DNA from 2 places in the Allocatenococcus thiocycli genome. Region 2 is predicted to be linked to the other one. Evidence: predicted binding sites of a transcription regulator. Region 2 holds the regulator's gene; the other holds the start of a gene.

Region 1 (3,429 bases), on a different contig from region 2:
ACACATTAGAGAAAAGCGCACCAATAAAAGCTCGTAGAGAAATCTACGGGCCTTTGTCTTTTCTGTTCTTGTCTATATCTGGTTGTGAACTTTGCCAGGTAGGTACCACGCCCGTCGTATACCAATACCAACCGTTTAGTAAGCATAAATCGCACAAGAACAACTAATTCGTTGCTTGGTATTGGTATTGGTATTCTAAAGTTTTCTCATCAATAGATACTCATGTGTATTACAAACACATGAGCGGCCATTGAGATACAGATATCAAGTCACACACTATTAATTCAGCAGGTTCAAAGCTGCATTAGGAATTACTCTGGCTTGAGCTAACATAGATGATGAAGATTGTTGAAGAATTTTAGCTCGAGTCATTTCAGTTGTTTCTTTTGCGAAATCTGTATCAGTACGATTTCCTTTCGATGCACTAATATTTTCATGCATATTAGTTAAATTAGAGAGCATGCGATCAAATCGATTATGAAGTGCTCCCATATCTGCTTGATGTCCATCCACATAATTCAATGCAGAATCAATGACAGCGACCGCTTCGTGGGCTCCTCCTGTACTGGTTACATCGATGTTCTCAACAATCGACTTGCGGCCATTGTCGAAGTTCAGCTCTTTAGCCAGACATCCAGAAAAACAAACCTCATCTTCTGCAACAGCAGAACCAACAAACATTTGCAGTTCACCTCTACCCGATACCGATGCTGTAATAAACTCTTGCTGTCCGTTGATATAAGTTGCAAGCTCTTCAATATCATCTCCAATTTTAGCTTCGATGTTAAGGCTCACATCGTTCCCAGATTTGTCGATGAAATCAATGCTGAGCTTGTGGCCATCTTCCCCGACAACCCAGTCTGCACCTTTGGCTTCTTGTGCAACAAATATCTTGCCACCCATCGATGAAGCGCTAGAGCGCATATCCTTTAGCTCAAGGAGAATCGTTTCATTATTGGAACCCACTTGAAGTGCTTTCTTACCATATGTGCCATCGAGCAAGTTAATGCCAGCAAAGTTGGCTGAACTCGCGATACTATGAAGCTCATCCTTTAAAGCTTGGACATTTTTTTGAATAGCTTGCCTATCCGCTATTGAGTATGCTCCGTTAGCTGCTTGTAAGGATTGGTCTCTCATATCTTGTAGAATATGAGATATTTCTCTCATAGATCCTTCAGCAGTCTGAACGATGGCTACTCCGTCATTAACATTCTTAGCTGCTACATCTAACCCTCGAGTTTGTACATGTAATCGATTCGAAATTTGTAAACCAGCCGCATCATCTTTAGCACTGTTGATCTTTTTTCCCGAAGAAAGTTTAAGTATTGAAGAGTTAAAATCTTCAGATGCATCAGCAACGTGACGTCGTGTTGCTAACGCAGCGGTGTTGTTGTGTAGGCTCAATGTCACGCATGGCCCTCCTTTCCATTATTACTGCTTGAAATTATGGAACTAAAGTCTCATTTTAAATATCGACCAAAACCATCTGCACTTTAGTGACTTTATGCATAATTAGTTGAATAATTTAACTTTATTACATTTGTCGCATAAATGATTAATCAACCTTTAAAGACAGAGAGCCAACTGGTAGGGGATACGTTAGCAAAAGCAAAATTCTCACTGACGGGAGACATTAGTAGGTGACCGAGCGATCAAACATTGACGGGTTTTATAATCATGATAGATTAGCCGTATAGACGTCCAAAAATATAAATGGAGTTATTATGGAAAGTTTTAGCCAAATTAAGCAGTTACCTTTTATTCTCATAGCAGCATTGAGCTTAGTGGCGTGCGGGCAAAAAGAAGACTCTGTCATTAAGGTTGGAGCAACCGTTGGCCCTCATGCACAAGTTGTAGAAGCAGTCGCCAAAGAAGCAGAAAAACAAGGGCTTAAAGTAGAGGTGGTTGAGTTTTCCGATTACGTAACACCAAACGCAGCATTGAGTGATGGCAGTATCGACATCAACAGCTATCAGCATCAACCGTTTCTAGATAACTTCAACAACAGCCACAACGCTCACTTAGTCTCTATCGGCCAATCTATTCTGATGCGTATGGGAGTTTACTCAAACAAGTTCCGTTCTCTTGAAGACCTACCTGAGAATGCGCGCATTGCGATCCCGAATGATCCAACCAACGGTGGTCGCGGCCTACTCCTACTTGCTGATGCGGGCTTAATTACACTGAGACCGGGTGTCGGCCATAAAGCGGCGTTGACAGACATTACGGAGAATCCAAAAGCATTTCAGTTCGTTGAAGTTGATGCAGCCCAGTTGCCAAGAACATTAGACGATGTCGATGCGGCAACCATTACGATGAACTATGTGATGTCATCAGGGCTTGATCCTAAAAAACAAGGGATCTATCTAGAATCGAAAGAAGCACCTCTGGCTGTTATGGTTATCGCAACACGCGAAGCAGATAAGAATAAAGAAGAGTACAAGAAGTTTGTATCGATCTATCAGTCTCAGGAGATTCGTGACTTTTTAGATAAAACCTTTAAGGGTACCATTGAGCCTGCATTTTAAGGATTAGAAACAGCATAGTGCTTGATAGTACTCTGCCATCACCTTTCGCATATAGGTAATGGCAATATTGAAAAAGGCTCGTGGAAACATCCATGAGCCTTTGTGCTTTTTAGATACTGGCCTGAGGTCAATAGCCAACTACGCTTAAAGATGATCAGCGTATTGACGACGTTCTGCTTCAAGCTTCATCGCCAAGTAACTTTGCCTAGCGACGACTAGATCTGGGCGATTGATAAGTTTCCAGAGAAAATACGGCGGGATGAAGAAAATAACAAAGTATAAAGACTCATGGAAAAAGACATCAGCAATAGAGTTTTGATGCTCAAAAAATGCAGTCAGGGCAAAAAGATCCAACAAGACCCCTACCACTCCAAAAACAACACAGACCACTATAGCTAACCCCAAGAGTTCACGTAAGAAATATTTATATATCATGGTACTAAATCCTTCTAGCAGTACGTCATACCAAGATACTCCTCTAGCTACTCCGTTAGCTTGATTACGGTCAATTTCTGCTAGATACCAATAAGAAGTTAGTTTTATAAAAGCTAACTTCTACTCAATACTACAGCTATAAGAAACTGTCCCAGTTAATCCTGTCGGCGATGAATATCCTGAAAACAAAGAACTAATGAACATATCAATTCATCCTTACGTCATTAGAAGTGGTTGAGAGGGAACACACAGAACAAGACATCTACCCGATTCTGTAGTTCTCACACATAGAATAGAGAAAGCCGCTCACTGGTTTGTGAGCGGCTTTTTATTTTGGTCTGTCAGACATTAACTGACGGACAGCTCTGCCAGTCGCTTCGCGGCGCGGCTATGACGAACCATCAAGTCCTGTAAATCCACACCGATCACTTCACCATCATGGACCCGCCATTGGCCAGCTACCATC
Region 2 (3,429 bases):
CTCCTATTGCTGTGCAGATTTAGTGAATGCTTGTTCTAGGTCGGCAATAAGATCTTGTGCATCTTCTAGCCCTACAGAAAGGCGCAGCAATTGCTGTGATACACCCGCTTCAGCCAAGGCTTCTTCACCCATCGCGCGATGCGTCATAGATGCTGGGTGACAAATCAAGCTTTCTACCCCGCCCAGAGACTCTGCAAGTGAGAACAACTGAAGCTCTTTGACAAAGGCTTTAAGCTGCTCAAACGAGCCCGCAAACTCAAAGCTCAACATAGAGCCAAAACCAGACTGTTGCTTTTTAGCAATCTCATGGCCAGGGTGCTGTGGAAGACTTGGATGATAAATTTTCGCCACCAAAGCTTGCTTCTGCAGGTAAGCCAGCACCTGCTGTGAGCTTTCTTCATGCACTCGCATACGCGCACCCAAAGTACGAAGACCTCTCAAGGTCATGTAGCTATCAAAAGGTGTGCCTGTCGCCCCAATACAGTTGCCCCACCACGCTAACTCTTCTGCATGCTCTTCCGTTTTAGCGATAATCACACCACCAATCACATCTGAGTGTCCATTGATGTATTTCGTTGTAGAGTGAATAACAAAGTCAGCACCTAGCTCTAATGGCTTCTGGTACACCGGTGTTAAAAAGGTATTGTCTACCGCGACTAATGCGCCAACCTGCTTCGCTTTTTCACACAAGACAGCAATATCGACAACACGAACCAGAGGGTTAGATGGCGTTTCTAGCAGAACCAGTTTTGGTTTCTGTGCTAATGCCGCATCCAGCGCCTGTTCGTCAGTTTGATCGACAAACAGCACCTTGAAATCGCCTTTGTTTGCACGAGTGTTAAACAGACGATAAGTGCCCCCATAACAGTCGTTTGGCGCAACAATAAGATCATCAGGTCCAATAAAAGCAGACACCCATAAGTTCAGTGCGGACGTACCACAGTTAGTGATGACAGCCCCTTTGCCAGACTCCAGCTCAGACAATGCACTTTCTAATAATCCACGGTTTGGGTTACCAGAACGCGTGTAATCGTACTTAGGCACTTCCCCAAACGCAGGAAAGCCGTAATTCGTTGAAAGGTAGATTGGTGGAACGACAGCATGATATTGAGTGTCAGACTCAATACCGGTGCGTACAGCAATAGTTGCAGGCTTACGGGAGCTCATGGGTGTATCCTTTCACAGGTGATGACTTCTAAATGGGAATGCGCTATATCTAAATGGTCAGATTCAATGAATTGCACACTTCCCTTACTGTTCTTGTCACTTTACTCGTCAAAAATTAAGACGTCAACACTTCTAGACGTCTATATGTCTTTGCTTATGGCAGTAAATGCAGCTAAAATCAGCACCTCAATTAGTTTTTAACCTATTACAAATATGAAGGTACGCAATGGCTGACTGGAATGGCGAATACATTAGCCCATATGCTGAGCATGGAAAGAAAAGCGAACAAGTAAAAAAAATCACTGTATCTATCCCGCTGAAAGTTTTAAAAGTGCTAACTGATGAACGTACTCGTCGTCAGATCAATAACTTACGCCACGCAACCAACAGCGAACTCCTATGCGAAGCATTCCTACATGCGTATACGGGTCAGCCACTTCCAACGGACGAGGACCTTCGTAAAGATCGCCCTGACGATATTCCGACTGAAGCAAAAGCTCTGATGACCGAAATGGGCATCGAATTTGAGTCATTTGACGAAGAGTAATTAGGAGCACGTTGAATACACCAAGCGGTGATTTAGCGCCTAATACTAAAAAATGACATAAAAAAAATGGGACGCCATCGCGTCCCATTTTTTGTACATCATTTAAATCTTTGTCTTACTCTGCCATGTAGTTTTCAGGCATTTCAATACGAGCAACACCAGAGTCAACGGCTGCTTGAGCAACAGCTTTTGCAACGCGAGGCAGTAAGCGAGCATCCATTGGCTTTGGAATGATGTAGTCAGTGCCAAACTCAAGCTTATCGACACCCGCCGCTTTCAGTACCGCTTCTGGTACTGGCTCTTTCGCCAATTGACGAATAGCGTCAACCGCAGCAAGTTTCATCTCATCGTTAATTTCGCTTGCACGCACATCAAGCGCACCACGGAAAATAAATGGGAAACACAGTACGTTGTTTACCTGGTTTGGGTAATCACTGCGGCCCGTACCCATAATTAAGTCATCACGAACTTCATGTGCTAGTTCTGGCTTAATTTCAGGATCTGGGTTTGAACATGCGAAAACAATTGGCTTATCCGCCATCAGTTTTAATGCTTCAGGTGGAAGCAGGTTTGGACCTGATACGCCAAGGAACAGATCAGCACCTTCAATCACATCTTCTAAAGTACGTTTGTCGGTGTTATTTGCGAATAGCTCTTTGTACTCGTTAAGATCATCACGGCGAGTATGAATCACGCCTTTACGATCCAACATGTAAATCTTTTCACGCATCGCGCCACATTTGATCAGTAGTTCCATACACGCTACTGCAGCCGCACCTGCACCAAGACAAACGATCGTAGAGTCTTCAAGCTTCTTACCTTGCAGCTCAATGGCGTTCAGCATGCCAGCGGCCGTTACGATAGCGGTACCGTGCTGGTCATCGTGGAATACAGGTACATCACAACGTTCGATAAGACGCTTTTCAATTTCGAAACAGTCTGGCGCTTTAATATCTTCAAGGTTAATACCACCGAAGGTATCAGCAATGCTTGCTACGGTATTGACGAACTCGTCGATCGTGCGGTGTTTTACTTCGATATCAATAGAATCAAGTCCAGCGAAACGCTTAAACAGTAGCGCTTTACCTTCCATTACAGGTTTAGAAGCAAGCGGACCTAAGTTACCCAAGCCAAGAATCGCGGTACCGTTAGAAATAACGGCAACCATGTTACCTTTCGCGGTGTACTTGTATACATTGTCTGGGTTTTGTGCGATTTCACGTACAGGCTCAGCTACACCAGGGCTATATGCTAATGCAAGATCACCGGCGGTTTCTGCGGGTGTTGTCAGCTCGACTGCAATCTTCCCTGGGGTTGGGTATGCATGATAGTCAAGGGCTCGTTGGCGCTGCTCTTCTTCGGGAGTTACTGCTTTGTCTTCAGACATGTGGGCGTTTCTCTTTTTATTTTTTAGGTAAGGGGGAATAAATTCTAATGGATAGAAGTCAATCTTCATAGGTAAGATTGCGAGCAATATCCTTAAAAAATCGATATTAAAAGAGATTAGACCAGATAAGCAGGAAAAGCACCCAACTTTTAAGTCAGGTGCACTGCTGTAAGCATCAGATTTGTAAACATAACGAGGAAATTGCCGAGATTATTCCTCATCGACATACTGCGCTTGCAGATAATTTTCGATGCCAGACATCTCGATTAAGCCAAGCTGAGTCTCAAGCCAATCGACATGTTCTTCTTCATCTTCGAGGATATCCTGA

What was found. The regulator MetJ, encoded in region 2, represses methionine synthesis genes. The targets are predictions, from matches to a motif close to TTAGACNTNTANANGTCTAA.
Region 1: the regulator MetJ is predicted to act here: its motif matches at 1,686-1,705, upstream of L9Q40_RS08920 (MetQ/NlpA family ABC transporter substrate-binding protein).

Annotation. Positions count from the first base shown of each region.
Region 1 is NZ_CAKLCK010000026.1:3,936-7,364, forward strand. Features, by position in the region: gene L9Q40_RS08915 (flagellin) at 280-1,410, opposite strand; gene L9Q40_RS08920 (MetQ/NlpA family ABC transporter substrate-binding protein) at 1,725-2,528, shown strand; gene L9Q40_RS08925 (D-fructose-6-phosphate amidotransferase) at 2,673-2,963, opposite strand; gene L9Q40_RS08930 (8-oxoguanine deaminase) at 3,312-3,429, opposite strand, start outside.
Region 2 is NZ_CAKLCK010000035.1:41,332-44,760, forward strand. Features, by position in the region: gene L9Q40_RS14295 (O-succinylhomoserine (thiol)-lyase) at 4-1,167, opposite strand; gene metJ (met regulon transcriptional regulator MetJ) at 1,394-1,714, shown strand; gene L9Q40_RS14305 (malic enzyme-like NAD(P)-binding protein) at 1,830-3,101, opposite strand; gene bfr (bacterioferritin) at 3,312-3,429, opposite strand, start outside.